3 regions of the Halomonas sp. 72 genome follow, and region 2 is predicted to be linked to each of the others. Evidence: predicted binding sites of a transcription regulator. Region 2 holds the regulator's gene; each other region holds the start of a gene.
The links. Region 2 encodes FliA, which starts transcription of late flagellar genes. Its sites were predicted from a motif close to CTAAAGTTNNNNNNNNNNCNGCCGATA; they were not measured.

Region 1: a site for FliA is predicted at 2,336-2,362, ahead of ACT3T6_RS14300 (flagellin N-terminal helical domain-containing protein). Genes of this name have one in related genera too.
Region 3: a site for FliA is predicted at 3,389-3,415, ahead of ACT3T6_RS13530 (DUF4019 domain-containing protein). Genes of this name have one in related genera too.

What each region holds. Positions count from the first base shown of each region.
Region 1 covers NZ_JBQSYY010000018.1:4,954-10,257, reverse strand. The annotation lists gene ACT3T6_RS14310 (hypothetical protein) at 1-139, opposite strand, end outside; gene ACT3T6_RS14305 (hypothetical protein) at 200-328, opposite strand; gene ACT3T6_RS14300 (flagellin N-terminal helical domain-containing protein) at 415-2,301, opposite strand; partial or broken gene ACT3T6_RS14295 (transposase) at 2,559-2,871, opposite strand; gene ACT3T6_RS14290 (FkbM family methyltransferase) at 2,916-5,304, opposite strand, start outside.
Region 2 covers NZ_JBQSYY010000003.1:49,604-54,907, forward strand. The annotation lists gene flhF (flagellar biosynthesis protein FlhF) at 1-975, shown strand, start outside; gene ACT3T6_RS04055 (hypothetical protein) at 972-1,550, shown strand; gene ACT3T6_RS04060 (flagellar protein FlhE) at 1,567-1,968, shown strand; gene ACT3T6_RS04065 (RNA polymerase sigma factor FliA) at 1,995-2,696, shown strand; gene ACT3T6_RS04070 (motility protein A) at 2,740-3,558, shown strand; gene ACT3T6_RS04075 (OmpA/MotB family protein) at 3,563-4,234, shown strand; gene ACT3T6_RS04080 (hypothetical protein) at 4,258-4,449, shown strand; gene ACT3T6_RS04085 (hypothetical protein) at 4,426-4,971, opposite strand; gene ACT3T6_RS04090 (Crp/Fnr family transcriptional regulator) at 5,103-5,304, opposite strand, start outside.
Region 3 covers NZ_JBQSYY010000016.1:13,330-18,633, reverse strand. The annotation lists gene ACT3T6_RS13555 (YqaA family protein) at 1-35, shown strand, start outside; gene ACT3T6_RS13550 (antibiotic biosynthesis monooxygenase family protein) at 72-389, opposite strand; gene ACT3T6_RS13545 (helix-turn-helix transcriptional regulator) at 707-1,510, shown strand; gene ACT3T6_RS13540 (carboxymuconolactone decarboxylase family protein) at 1,561-2,016, shown strand; gene ACT3T6_RS13535 (class I SAM-dependent DNA methyltransferase) at 2,153-2,938, shown strand; gene ACT3T6_RS13530 (DUF4019 domain-containing protein) at 2,939-3,343, opposite strand; gene ACT3T6_RS13525 (linear amide C-N hydrolase) at 3,558-4,601, opposite strand; gene ACT3T6_RS13520 (hypothetical protein) at 4,874-5,269, shown strand; gene mqo (malate dehydrogenase (quinone)) at 5,291-5,304, shown strand, end outside.

The DNA.
Region 1 (5,304 bases), on a different contig from region 2:
GGATATCAAGAAGGTGGGCATAATCATCGGGCATGGTTGTATCTAGCCCGTGGGTTTCGGCCTGCTCGATGGTTGTTTGGGTTTCACAGATGAGCGTTTCCAGCTCAAGCACCACGCGTTCATGTTCACTGGGAAGCATATTCACTCTCTTGGCTTGTACGCTGCAAAGCGCTTAATCCGCCTTCTGATGAACTTGCACTCACCGATAAAGCTGAGCAGCATTTTCAACATCAAGGTTGCTTCCCTCCTGCTTTTCAACAACATCAGAATTAGGCACTACATCATAAATAACATCGTAGGCAGAAATAGCCTGCACATTCGTTTTCACACGACCCCCTAAAAAAACCGGCCCCATGAAGGAGCCGGTTTAGGGTGCCTAGCAATTAAGCATGGGCTTTATCATCAATCTTCAGATCAACCCAACAGAGACAGAACGTTCTGCGGGATCTGGTTTGCTTGGGCCAGTACAGAAGCACCTGCCTGCTCCAGAATCTGTGCTTTGGTCATGTTGGTCACTTCCACGGCGTAGTCAGCATCCATAATGCGCGAGCGGGCGGCGGAAAGGTGACGATTGGTTTCGTCATGATTTTCAATGATGGCTAATAGCCGGTTATCCAGAGCGCCAAACTCGCTGCGCTTGTTATCCACTTGGGCGATTGCTCGGTCTAATGTCGCCAGTGGATCAGCAGGGTTGCGGATGCGGCGTGCTTCATCTGTCTCACGTATTGTTACCGTGGTCAGGTTGTTATCCACGTTTGTACTCAGTGAACTACGCACTGGGTAATAAAGGATTACGTCACCGTTTCCATTAACGGTTTGCAGCAAATGCTCGCCTTTTTGGTTCAGCACGATGTTGGCTGTTTTCATCGCACCGCTGCCATTTGACAAGGCGTTTAAATTAAACACGTAACCATTTTCAGGCTCAGCTGCCATGACATCTTGATGCGTTGTGCCGTTTAACTCGACATAGTTAACCTGCACATTGGCATTACTCGGCTTAAAATGCACGAACGATGACCCAGCAACAAAAGGCTGGTCGGTGACCGCCCCCATTGGTGTACGCTCACTTACCACGGTGAACGTACTCTCCGAACCACCTGTTTGGCTGGTCACATCAGCGGGATAATACGCATACTGCTCCCCCGCCAACTGCTCTTCGACATAATAAGTGCTATTTAACTGTACTAGAGAGATGCTGCCGCTGTTGCTTTCATCCTGACCATCCAGAGTCAGGCTATAGTCCGCGCTGCCTTTTTGCACTGCTGGCATATAACGTACTTCACTAATGGGGCCTGGCATATCAGCCGGGGCTACATGCGTGTCTTCCAGCACCTGAGCCACCACACTTCGCTGGCTGTTATCCATGATAAGTTCAACGGGCGTATAGTCGCTCCCACGCGCTATCCAATACTCTCCTCCCGAACGTACGATATCCGCGCTACCTAACGGCCAACTATTGCCGTCCAAGTCGACAGCGCTTCGGGAGTATATAACTTCACCTAATGTGCGTTCAGTCACTGCCTCTCGAACATTAATCGTTACGTCGTTATTGCGGGTATCCGTATCGTGTGATGCGCTAATCGATACATTTTTAAGCTGCCCGCCATCGCCACCTAGCTGGATAACATCGCGGTTATTGAAGCGCACTAAATGTGGTTCGTTATCAGCAGGCACATAAGCAACGCGTGAATACTCCGCATCGTCGATAGGAATACGCGCCGAGCGGCCCGGCAGTGTGTCAGTATGCGTGATGGTGCCGGGTTCGCCCTGAAAGGTAAAATCCTTAAGCCCCAGTGTTTGCACACTAAAGCCGGGGGCGCCTAAATTAACGTTCAGGGTTTCGCCATCGTTGGCGCCTACTTGCAGGGAAAGATGCCCCGCTGTGCCATCCAGAAGCGGAATGCCGTTATATTCGGCAACCTGGTTCAAGCGCTCGATTTCCTTCAGGTTGAGATTAATCTCCGCCTGGATACGGTCGCCCATTTCGCCGTTATAAATTTCACTCAATCCCTGCACAGTAAGCTCACGGATACGCTGCAACTTACCGTTCACCGCCTCCAGCACGCCTTGTGCGGTTTGCGACAACGATATGCCATCGTTGGCATTACGCATCGCCATGCCGCGCCCGCTAATCTGGCTGGTCATGCGGTTAGCAATTGCCTGGCCTGCGGCATCATCCTTAGCGCCGTTGATACGCAAGCCGGATGAAAGGCGCTCCATGGATGTCGCCAGCGCAGACTGATTACGCTTCAGGTTCGCCTGGCCGTTCATAGATGGCAAATTGGTATGGATCGACGCCATTAACGGGCCTGCCTATTAGTAGTAATTACTTGCTTATCGGCCCGGCTATAAAAAACTTTACCAGTGAGTTACAAGAACTCAACTGGTCGTCAGGTATGGAGAGCTATTAACTCCCTCCCCTTATCCACAGAATCTATGCACACAACTAAAAAATCTGCCAAAAACACGTTTCAACACCTCACCGCGCGATACGGGGTTGAATGTTTCGCCTACGGCATGATTGATCCAGCAAGGTTGTCGACGCCGATAGCTGCCCTTTTTTTGGCTGACACGGTAGCGCTGTCCATGCAAGCTCTTGACCAGTCGAGCCTGTCAGCGCTGTGCAATGGCTGCAAGAGGGTTTGATGCAGGCATTCCATACACCTGCTTGCTGCCAATCCCGTCATCGTCGCCAGCAGGTGACGCCCGAACCACTCCTATTTTCTGCGGCAGTATGCGCCATGGAATGCCTGAACGAAGGACGAAAACAATGCCTGTCAGTGCAGTGCGATAGGCTATAGGTGACCTGCCGCCACGAGCACTGACTTGGGGCGTAGGTAACAGAAATGGCCCAAAGTTCGTCTGAAACAACCTTTGAAGTCATACGTTCAGGCTGCAAATGAGAAAGTCATTTTTCAAGGTTTTGAAATACGCTCTAACTCAAGCATAATTTTTCTAGATGCTTCATCAACCGTTTCTGCTTCTTCTTTGGTTAATATATCTTTCCAAATCCCCCTTCTATCTTGAATTGGCTGCTGCATTTGCCAAGCACGGCGCTCTAAGTGAGCTTGCTCACCCTTGCCATCAGTTTTTTGCGGATGGACGCCAAACCAGTCCTTTTTTGACTCATGGTAGTTAAGCATGGCTTGAGAAAATGGAACACCTAAACAGTCACACATTTTTTGAATAGTGTTCTCGGTATCGATAACAACATCTTCATAGTGTATCAAAAGCGAATTTTTCTGCCTACTTACCTCCAGAGACTTCTTACTATCGTTTAGCCATCGATTCAATGCCTGAGAAAAATCGCCAGTACGATTTTTGATTGAAGCAACAACATCTTTTGCTTCTCTTGTCATTACTATAAATTTAGCATCAGTAAATCTCGCCATTATTTTTTCATAACAATACACATGGCGAGGTGTTTTTTCACAAAGCCAATCACTACACAACCCTCTGGCGAGCAACTCCTCTTTATACAAATCACTATCAATATCTTGGTTATCTAAAAACCAGCCTGTTTCTCTTTTAATCGAATATATAGCATCATTCTCGCCCAGAATCGTTGCAATCAATGTGGTGCCTGTATGCCCACAACCCACAACAAAGCAATGCTGTAAAGAAAAATCTACATTTTTATTTACAACTAAAGGCAATTGCTTATTTACTTTTTTAACATATTCATTTTCAAAACTATCAACCAGGAAAGTTTTTATCAAGCGAAGAGAAAAATCATAACTTCCATAAGCCTCATGTAAGATGAAAGCCATCTTTTTAACTTCATCTTCAGTGAGTTCAGTCACCCGGTTAATATCTTTCACATAAACTGCATCCGCAGTTGTCAATTGATTGATACCCTGATGAATTCCACCATTGATTTTCATCGGCGCATACAGGCGCCTTCTTTGCTCCAAAAGCGTGTGCAGCATAAAGCCATTTGCGCGCATCCATTGATCAATCTCAGCGAAAAGAGGCTGATTTTCATAAAGCTGTATGAAATTTACTTCAGTTTGAATAACCAATGCATTTTTTAGCTTATTTTCAGCATTTTTGAAAACATTTAATTCGCCGCCTTGAATATCAATTTTTAACCAATCGATATTCTGAATTTGAGCGACATCATCCAGCCGGACAGTATCGATTTCTTCGATCGATTTAACTTTCCCCCAAATCGGATAGCCCTGAAAGTGATCAAGCACCTGATTATTAGGTTTAAGTGTTGAAGTCATGCCTGAAGCTTGGCAGATATAAAGTTTAGTCCGCTCGCCGGTGCCAACCGCATGTGGTAGGTACGTTTCATTGGGGCCTTTCATCTCTAGCAGCTTTTGCAAGGCCTCTTTCTGTGGCTCAAAACCCACTAGACTCACCAAACCACGCTTAAGAAGCCCGGCATAAGGCGGCGTTCCATCAATAGGGTTTGCGCCGACATCCACTACCTGGATTGGCTCCTCAAGCTCCCACAAGTTTGTAGTTTTTTTATTCGTCTGTGCGCTAGTAGGCGTTGAAACAGGCTTAGCATCATTCCCAGCGGCCTTGTCTACACTTTTTTGTTGGAACACAGTATCGCTACTTAAGAGCGCATCAATATCTTGAGAAATATTATCAGCGACAGGCTGCCTTTGGCTTACCGAGGAGCAAGCCATTTCAGAAGCAGCTTCATCCAGGTTATTGCTAGCAGAATCATCAGTACTGGATTCCAGTAATTTTTCCGTAAACAAATACTGTTCAGCTTTCTCCGTATCAGCTCCCGCCAAGACGTGATACGCCATATCCTTGATGCCATATACGGTATGCAGCAAAAATGCGAGCTTGATTCGCTGTTGATCAGAGAGCGTGCTCATCCGCGCATGGCTGGGTAAAAATAGCGCATCGGCGGACTGTAGCTCCGTTGCCTGGCGAAGCGCCGAAGGAACAGAATCGGGCAATTGGCTAGTATGCTGCGTATTATTAAAACGATAGAAACGAAAACCGTGCCGGGACATCCAATGCTGTATTTCTGCCAGATTTGGCTGACGATAGTGGGTAGGTTGAAACACAATACGCACTTGAATTGCCAACGTCTCACTTAGTGATGCTTCGCCATTTTCCAATATAGCGACAGCATCATTAAGGCCATCAAGAATCAACCAGTCAAGGCTTTCCAAACCTTCGATGCTATCTAACGTAATGGTGCTGATCGGTAGTTTGGCCAGCACTTGCGTCGCTAAAGCCTCGTTACCTGTCGGCTCAGGCAAAGGTTCAAGCGTGCTGCTCAACGTTTCATCTAAACAGGCATAAAGCGTTGCGGGCTTGCCATCACCAAGC
Region 2 (5,304 bases):
GGGCGGAGGCTGTCGCTACTACTGACGCGGCTGCGCCAGCGTTTGGCAGGCTTCGCCACGCTGGAAGCCATGTGGGATGTTAGCGCTTTGCCGAGCGAGCTACAGAGCGCGCAGCTTACTCGTCTGTTGCCGCACGCGTTACCCGCCCCTGGTGTGGTGTGGGCGGCACGCCGTAACGAGCGTGGCTGTGATTGGTCGATGCCGGATATCAGCATGGACGAACGGGGCGCTTGGCATGCCGTCCCCATGCTTCAACATCGCCAACCTGCGGGTTGGCAGGCCAGGCTTGAGACACGAATGGAGGCGGGCGCCACGGTGCATCTATTGCCCGTGCTGCCTCCGGCAGAAACCGTGCAGTGGCTGAATGAGCAACAGCTGACTTGGGTCAGCCTTGTGACATCCGCACAGCGTGTATACTTTCATGGCGAGCGTTCTGCGCTACGCGGACTATTTGAACAAAGCACGCTCAGCCATCATGTCAGCGTGCGGTTTCGTGGCCAGTCCATGCAGTTATGGACCGCTTATGCCGAAGTGCAAAATGAGGCGGGCAGTGTACTGCTTGCGTGGTATGGGGAGGTTCGTGACCCCGAAAGTGCCAAGGTCGTTGCCCGGCGCTACTGGTTGACGCCGGCTCGTTTAGGCGCCGATGTACTTTTCCAACTGGTCATTCAGCTGCAAAGTGAGGGCCTGGCAGCGCTCACCAAACGCGCGTTGCAGCAGTTTAAAGAGGCCGATAGCGGGGACGTGGATCCAGAAGTACGTCTACTGTTAGCCAGCGGCGTCGCGTCAGTGGTCGGGCATTTGGATAACGCGGATGATGATGAGGCGTCCAGTCTGCGTAGCGATCTACTCAGCCTGTTGGGCACGCGCCGAAAACGCCGCGATACGGCCATGCTGGATGCGTTGATGTACGCCTTTATGGCGCGCGACGCCATTCGCCAATTGGGCAGCGTTAGCCGAGAGGTGAATGTATGAGTCAGGATCAGGCGGCGGGCTTGCGCCAATGGGCCGACAGCCAGCGTCAGAAGCAGGCACCCAGCCAGCCTGATGCGCCGTTGGCAAGTGATATGGAGGTGATGAGCGAAGCGCCTGCGCCCGCGCCAGGTGCTGTTTCGCCCACCCCCACGATTGACGAGCAGCCGGTTGCGAAAGCCCCTTCGCGACCTAAAAAGCCCTTGTATATTATTGGTTTGCCAGGGCAGGGCGCGCAGGCTGTCAAACAGGCTCAACATCGCCTGGCTCAATGGTCTGCGCTGGGCCGTCACTGGGCAGGATCACCTGACGATTGGGATATACAGGCGGTTAGCGTTAATGCGCCTGATCTGGCTCAGCTAAGTGCTCGGCATGCGCGTTGGGCGCTCTGGGTTAACAGCGATGCGGACGCATTTGCCGAGATGTACCGGCTACTTCGCCAGGCGCGTGACAATGGCGGGCCTCGCCGATTATTGGCACTGCACGAGCCCTCTTTGTCGCGCCAAGGCTTGTTGGAAAACTTGCGTGAAGCCGCTAGCCACTATTTGGCCATCGATCTTCTGGTGCTGGCGCGCTGATAAGGAAATATTCGACATGTTAAGCAAGCTATTCAAGATGATGGGTGTTTGCGGGTTGATAGGTCTCATCGGTAGCGCTCAGGCGGCGGGCAGCTGGAGCACCTCGGTGCCGGGCGTGATGGTGGCCATGAGTGACCGGGAAACCCGTAGCCAGTCAATGACGCCACCCGATTCTGTACAGGTGCACAATCGTGTGATTGATCGGATACACTGGCAGCTTGAGGCGCCGCCGGGCAGCGCTATCAACGCATGGCTATGCCATCCGGAGCAGTGTGTGGCTCTCTCGGGAGGGCGCGGAACGGTCACCGAGCTGGCGGGAAGGCAGGTAAGTGCTCCTTTGCAGTTTCGTTTTAAGTTACTGCCTGGACAGCGGCCTGTTCGTGTTCAGGGTCTGCAAGTCATTGTGAACTATCAGTAAAAGTTGTATAGCCGCGAGGCAAAAAGATGTACACAGCACAAGGCAGAATCAAGCAAGGCGAGCTATTCACACAATACATGCCACTGGTAAGACGTCATGCCTTAACACTGCAGGTCAGGTTGCCAGCCAGTATTGAACTTGATGATCTTATTCAGGCGGGCACGGTAGGGCTTTTAGAAGCACTGGGCCGTTTTGATGCCGCTCATGGTGCCAGCTTTGCGACGTTTGCCAGCCAGCGTATCCGTGGGGCGATGGTCGATGAACTGCGTACGCGGGATTGGTTGCCACGCAGCGTGCGCCGCGCTGCGCGCGCTGTGGACGACGCGATCCGGCGGCTAGAGCAGCAGCTCGGGCGCTCGCCGGAAGAGAGTGAAATTGCCTTGGCGCTTGAGATGCCGCTGGGTGATTACCAACAGCTGCTCAACGACACCAATAGCGGTCAGCTATTGCCGTTTGAAGAGTTGGTTGCCGATGGTGGTGAGCCGGTAAGTTTTGATGTGAGCAACTTGCCGTTTGAAAAGCTGCTGGATGAGCAGCAGCGCCAAACATTGGTTGCTGCCATTGAGGCGTTGCCAGAGCGCGAGAAACTGCTCATGGCACTTTATTACCAGGAAGAGCTGAATTTAAAAGAAGTGGGCGCCGTGCTGGGCGTGACCGAGTCGCGTGTGTCTCAGTTGCATAGCCAAGCCATTAGCCGTCTGCGTGCCCGGTTGCATGATTCAGCCTAAACAACCGATACGTTAACTCACAATAACCGGCGAGGAGCCGTTGATGAACCCGTCCACGTTGATAGGTATATTCGCCAGTATGCTGCTGCTAGTAAGCGTGCTGTTCTTTACTGCGGAGTCCCCTGAAAGTTTTATCAATCTGCCGGGCCTGGCGATTGTTATAACCGGTACTCTGGCCGCTACTTTTATAAGCTATCCGCTAAAAGAGGTGTTACGCGTTGTACGCTTGGTAGGGCTTGTCTTTCGGCGTGAAAATACCTATATACGCGACGATATCAACGAGCTGGTCGCCATGTCCCGGCTATGGTTTAAAGGCGATGTGCGTGCAGTCGAACAAGAGTTGGAGCATACGCGCAATCCGTTTTTACGTACCGGTATTCAGTTAGTCATTGCCAATACCAAAGAAGATGAGATCTTCGACATGCTGCGTTGGCGGATTGCCCGGCTCAAGGCTCGCGAGCACGCAGAAGCCCAGATTTTTCGCACCATGGCGACCTATGCGCCAGCGTTTGGCATGATTGGCACGCTGGTGGGATTGGTTAATATGCTGGAAGTCATGGATGCCGGTGACCTGGATGTCATTGGCCCCCGTATGGCGGTGGCGCTGCTCACCACCTTCTACGGTATTTTGCTGGCGAATCTGGTGTTTAAACCCATCGCGGTGAAGCTAGAACGACGTACAGAAGAGCGCCTGATTACCATGAACATGGTGCTGGAAGGTATTTCACTGATCACCAAGCGCCGCCTGCCCTCTTTTATTGAGGAAACGCTCAATTCATTTATCGCCAACTATAACGATGAGATTCGCGATGCCACTATAAAGCCCCGGCCTGATACACCAAGCGCGACGGCAAAGGGCTAAGGCGATGCTGGATAACAATACGCGCCATGCGCTGGAGCTTCCCGCCGGGCAGGGTGAAAGCGATGAGAGCTGGCTGACCAGTTATCTGGACGTGCTCACCCTGCTGATTACGCTGTTTGTTTTGTTGCTGGCTTTGGCTCCCCCCGGTGGTAATGAAGCACTTGAGGGTGAGGAAGCGTCCATGGCCAGCGTGATTAGCTCACTGCCCTTGGCAACGCTTGCCACCGGTATTCACCCGCGCCATAGCGGGTTGCAGCCCCAGATGGCGGCATTGGATATTCCCGGCGTCAGCGTATCGCAGGGCCAGGAGGGCGTAACGCTACGCATTGATGATAGCCTTTTATTTCCCAGTGGCGAGGCAGTGCTCACCTCTCTAGGCCAAGAGGTGATAGAAAGTCTTGTCGATGTGTTCGCGGCCTTTGATGGTCAGGTTTCCGTTGAAGGACATACTGACAATCTTCCTATTGCGACCACTCGGTTCCCTTCCAACTGGGAACTCTCCGCCGGACGTGCGATTGCCGTTATGCGCCACCTGGAAGGTCAGGGCATAGCGATTTCTCGAATGCGGGCCGTTGGTTATGCGGATACTCAACCTATGGAGAGCAACGCAACACCTGAAGGGCGAGCTGCTAACCGGCGCGTTGAACTGTTGTTACGACAACAGCCAGAAGGGTGAGTGGACTGCTCAAGGCTGGGGTTGTGCCTAAGCATCCCCTTCTGCTGCAGTCGTATGCTGCCCTGTTGGTGCTTGATGTCGATCGTCGGCGCATCCAGGCGACCAGTACAAATCTGGCCGCGCTGATGGGACTCTCACGCCAATCGGTAACGTTAACCCAATTGCTGGGGACGCGTTTAATCCAGCGACTTTCAGGGCGACGCGGTTTCACATAGCGTTTGCATGCGCTCAATCGCTTGATCGGCGCCTTCAAGCTGAAACGTCATGTACCAGGGGGGCTGTTCGCCTCGATCAAACCCCAGGAAAAGTTGCTCGCCTTGTTCCATCTGGTGCATTAGCGTCTGCATATCAGCAAGATAAAAGTGTACGTAAAAGCCGTTATCGCCTCGCTCGGTGATGAATTCTGCCATGGTATCGACCGCGGGCTGCTCATCGATACGCAGCCGGGTCGGCACCAGGTTGACGGTTTTACTTTCGCCTTGCTGCTCCTCCAGCGTGACACGCACTTCAAGCCACGGTAAATCACACACGTTTTGGGTGGCATTCAGGCTGAGTGTCGCGTCGGAATAACTATGGGTTTCAACGGCGCGAAAGTGGTGCTCATTACCCAGCGTTAACGCCATTGATTGCCACTGGCCATGCGACTGTATGTCCTCCATATTAAAGTTCGCCGCCTGTGTTAACGGTGCAATAAGTAGAAGGGTGGCGCTTGCCAAGGCTGTTGAATAGGGTGTCATGTCAGCACATCAAGGTTGGGTAAGAAAAGCCCAGCGTTTATGACGGGTTTGCCCGCAGCAAAGGCGCCGGGTGCTTTCTATAAACCACTACCGCCCGTGGCAGCACGTGGTAATGGTAGTGGTAATGGCCACTAGGCAGAAAGTTCGAATAATGGCCTAACGTCGTCATTAAGATAACAGTCATCAAACTCGCCGACTGCCGCCAGTGCTTGAAGATCAGGAATCGTAACGTTGTGACGATCACGAAATACCAGACCTTCTTCGCTCAGCAAGCTAAAGGTGCGGCTAACATGTACAGGGCTTAAGCCCAGAATGTCAGCTAGCTGCTCTTGA
Region 3 (5,304 bases), on a different contig from region 2:
TGGGGCTACAAGCACTCACGCGCTTGATGATGTAACCGACATAAAGCAGAAGACTAGGGAAGTAGCATCCGCTAGATGCCGTAATCCCGCTCAACCTTGGCAATCCGAGTTTTAAAGTGCTGATACCACTGCTGATGCCCAAGCCGCTGTGCTTCTTTATGTTCGGCATGCGCCTTCCACGCTTTAATCGAGGCCAAGTCAGCCCAGTAGGAAACCGTAACCCCCACCTCATTTCGAGCCGATTCAACGCCTAAAAAACCTGGCTGCTGCATGGCTAACTCAACCATACGCTCCGCCATGTCATCATAGCCATCTTCAATATCCGTGCGCACGGAAGTGAAGATAACGGCGTAGTAAGGGGGTTCTGGAGTCGTTGAGATAAGGGCCATGAAGTTCTCTTGAGCTGAAAGCAGTTCAAAAAAGCATACCGTAGGCGAAGCAGTAGACTCCATAGCTAATTATTGGTGTTTACTCATCAAATCAATATCGTTGCGCGTGAGATGGTGCTTTACCTACGGCACAGCGGGCAAGAGCCCCAGCTTGACGCTTGTTTTGAAGGGCTCAACCACGTGGATTGATGATTAAACAGTTCATTGCGAAGTGAGAACTTCACTGTCCAAGCATAGCCACTTTCCCAGCCCCTGTGTTTAGGCTTTAATACAGCTTATGCGATGAAGTCCATTCATCAACAAAGCAGGTTGTCGCCATGGCCCACTTTATTCTGCCCGGTAACGCCGTTCATTTGAATTTCCAGCAGCGCCTGCCCAACACCAACCTTCGCACATGGGTGCAATGCCTTTGGTCGATGGGCGGGCAAAGCACCCTTGCGCACCCCATCGTAGAAAAGCTTTACCCCGATGCAGGCGCCAGCCTCACCATTCACCTTGGAAGCTCTCGTCCCATCGTCACGCTCTGCTTTAACAGACACATGTTGCTTGAGACGTTTGATACGTCCACCCCCCGGATGGGCATTCGGTTTAAACCGACCAGTATGTATAGCCTCCTGGGCTTAGCCCCGGAACAGTGTATAGACGCGCATCTTTGCTTGGGCGATGACATAAACCCCTCCTGGATGGACAGTTTAATGCCGGTGGTGGAGCGCCTTTATCAGCTTGATGCACCCAAAGGATTAGCCCTGCTTGAAACATGGCTTCTGGGTTTACTCAAAAGTCGACTAACGAGTAAAAGCCCTGTGCCAGGAATCATCCAGGCGATTAACCAGTTACAGCTCCCACCTGAGCAGTTAGCTGCCAATGTTGGGTTAACCCGACGCACCCTGGAACGTCGATTAAAACGTGAAGTCGGTGTCTCGCCAGGCGCGTTGGTGACGTATGCTCGCCTCAACCGAGCGCGACGGTGCTTACTTGAAGCTGACCGGCCGCTATCAGAAATAGCGCTCCACTGTGGCTACTATGATCAGCCACACTTTACCCACGCCTTCCAATCTTTTACCAACGAAACACCCGCCTCTTACCGCCAGCGCAAGTTGTCGCAAATTTACAAGGCGTAGTACGCACACCTTTATAAGCTGAGACCTCACCAATCAACGAGGTCACTGCCATGTCTCAGCGTATTTCTCGACAAGCCGTTTACAAGCTAACCCCTCGCCTTGCTAAACATTTGGTGCCTCTGGGCGAAGTAGCGGCTAATAGCGCGGTAACGCCTGCCATCATCCACCTCGTTAAGCTACGCGTTTCCCAAATCAACCAGTGCTGCTTCTGCCAGCATATGCATACTCAGGAAGCCCGAGACGACGGCGAGCATCAGGTAAGACTGGATGTACTGCCTGCCTGGCGGGAAGCCCCCTGCTTCAATAAACAGGAACGTGCAGCCCTTGAGTGGGCCGAAGCGCTTACCTTAATCAGCCAACAGTCTGTTAGCGACAGCGTCTACCAGAATGCTCTGGCTGCCTTTGGCGAACAGGACCTTCTTGAGCTAACCACGGTGATTCTAGCCATTAATAGTTGGAACCGGGTGGCGGTAAGTATGCAGTTTGCGCCTGACATCTCGCTATAAACCGAAAAAGACATCGCAAGCCTGTGCGACGGCCTGCGATGTCTTGATCAAAATTCCCTTCCGCACGGCTGGCTTCTAAAAGCCACTCCACTCGTTTACTATGCGCCACCCTCACTCCCAAGCTACCCAGGCCGCCATGTCCTTTAACGCACTCTATACCGACCTTTCTGGCTATTACGATGTGATGTGCGAAGACATCGACTACCGGGCGCAAAGCAACGCCGTGCAAAGGCTTCACCAAATTTTTGGTAACGGTGGCAACCTTCACCTCGATGTCGCGTGTGGTACCGGGCCTCATGTTCGCCATTTTATTGATAATGGCTATGTGAGCAGCGGGCTGGATATTAACCAGCCCATGCTGGATATTGCTGCCACACGTTGCCCTGAGGCCCAGTTTACGTGTCAGGACATGGGCAACTTCCAGGTAAGCGACCCGCAGGATTTGATTACCTGTTTTTTATATTCGATTCACTACAGCGACGGAATTGAAAAGCTCAAAGCGTGTATTGAAAGTGCGCACAGCGCCTTAATGAGTGGCGGGGTTTTCTGCTTCAACGCAGTCGATAAAGATAAAATCGATAACAATCTGTTTGTGAGCCACACCGTTAAAAAAGCCGACGATGCCTTCACGTTTCGTTCCGGGTGGCATTACAGCGGTAGCGGTGAAAAACAGGCCCTCAAACTTAGTATTGCAAAAACCAACGCGTGCGATACCCAAGTATGGAACGATGAGCACCCCATGGTCGCGGTTAGTTTTGCTGAGCTAATTACGCTGCTTGAGCCCTACTTTGAAGTGCATGTATTCGAGCACAACTTTGAAGCTATCACGCCGTGGAACACCACTTCGGGGAACGCCATTTTTGCCTGCGTGAAGATTCACCCCCCCACGGTTGTAGCAACGGGGCAATCCACTTGTTGCTGATCAGTTCACATAGTACCCACTTACTTTCCAAACGCCGTCTTCAAAGTGCGGCGTAATGGTTTCGGTAATATCAGACTTGTTGGCAAAACGCGTTTGGTAGATGAACTTTTTGTAATCATTTTTGGGAGCGCCGGGCATAGAGGTTTGCGTGATGACGCGTGTGCGGCGTCTTGCCTCCACCGACCCGAAGTCACGGCGCGCTGCGCTAATGATCCGCTCTAGCATACTGGGCGAAAGCGGACTCTTAAGAAGCGGTGATGACTCCTCCCAAGCCAGCTCATACTCGCCACTATCGATTGCATCAAGCCATGCCAGCGCCGCGGCCTCAGCCGCATCGGTGTTCGCTTGAGCATACGGTGCCAGCAGTAGCAGGGCTGTAATGAAACAGATCACGATTTTTGGCATGGATAACTCTAGGCAGCGATCAGTAAATAGGTGTGCTTAATTTAATATCGGTACCAGCCGCCATTACTTTAGTATTAATCACAATAATCGAACAAGCTAACCGCAGTTTTTTCTATCCCTTGGCTTTATTAAGTAAGAGAAAGCCCCCTGCGCTAACCGCGACACAGGGGGCTATTTCATGCGCTAACTAGCAAAAAAATGCCCTTAACGCACCTTACAGGCCAGCAAACTCAAAGGGCTCGGCGTCCTCAAACGCGTTGACCGTATTGCCTGCATAAACACTGTTATTCTTGAGGCTCAGTTTGCGAACAGGCACGCCCTCAGTAAAGTCGGCATCCTTCATATCCACCCAAAACGTGTTAGGCGTAAGTGCCGTCTCGAAATAATAAACAAGGTGTTTCTGATCAGATACCGCTCTCCACCTGGTGGAAGAAATATTCGGCTCCTCTTCTGATGAGATGCCGAAAGGAACAGACGCATTGCGAATCACGCTAAATGCACTGCCAACAGCGACTCTTGTATCGCTCGTTTTAGGGATGGCATCCATGTAGAACGACGCTCTGACAAATCGATCTGCGGCACGGTTTGTGCCAGGCAGCATGACCAAACCACCGATCTGTCTCCAGTAGTCATCCAGCGTCAGTTGCTGCTCGAAGGTGGGCGAGTTTGTCACCACATTGTATGACGTATCGTGATGAATAGTGAGTTTACCGCCGATATACTCAAATATTGCGCTATCACCCTTGGCATCTGAAATTGACAAGTGAAGCGTAGCAAATCGAGTGGTGCCCGGTATTTCAGCAGAGACGACCACAAAGGGCTCATCGCGCAGCGCCTCCACCGCCTCATCAACGGTCGCAAAATTATCCAAAACATACTGGACCCAGGCAGCCACGGAAAGCCCCTCGTCATCCGGCCCAAATTCAGGATACTCTGCCTCAGCAAGCCATAGCAGGTTAGCCACCAAGCCTTTTTCGTTCATGCCATCAGTGCTTGAGATATCAAACGCGCTGGTAACGACACTTCCATACTGGGATGTCCAAGTAACGGAGTTGGGTCCAGCCGCACCATCGCGCTCCATTCCCTTTGGAAACAGCCATAGGTTCGGATGTATTTCGTCCCTCCAATCCATGGAGCGCGCCGTGATAATCATGTCATCAGGGCCCTGATATACCGCGCGCGTGCATGCATCCGCTGTGATGGCCACGAACAAGGCACACATGCTTGCCGCTAGCGTTAATTTTTTTTTGATTCCCATGGTGGTTTCCTTTTATTTACAAACGTTATAGAGCCTGCCAGAGATAATTGGCGGCTAACCAGAAAAGCGCCAACCCCTTTTTTATAAAAAGAATAGCGGCATGGAATCCCCAGCCCATGCCCATATTTAAATTATCAAACCCACTTCACCTTAGGCATAAATTTAGCTTTGGTCACGCACCTTATTGCACAAAATCCGAACTAGTATTTAAACTCAGATGATTGTTCTATTTTTCATCATGTTTTGTCACTACTCACAATCAGGAGTCAGTAATGTTCCGATGTGTAAGGTTATGGACAGGCAGTAACCATCAATCGTGTTTTGAAGAAGGATGGATTGATCTTCCCAAAGGTGAGCGCCATGACTTGCTCAGTGATGTCATCGAAACGACCAGCATCTCCTTTCGCGAAACAAGCGAAGGCGGCAGCTTTAGCTGGCATGACGCTCCTAACCGTCAATTCGTCTTAACGCTTAGCGGCACACTCACTTTCGAGACGCGCACGGGCGACTCATTCACGCTGCACCCCGGCGACATTTTATTGGCGGAAGACACCACAGGTGGCGGCCACCGCTGGCATCTAATCGATAACCAGCCCTGGCGACGCGTGTATGCCATAGTGCCGCAGGATATTGACCTTCCCTTTATCAGCGCATCAAGCAAGTGCTGAGTTCCTAAGCGGAGAACGTTCATGCCTACATCAGC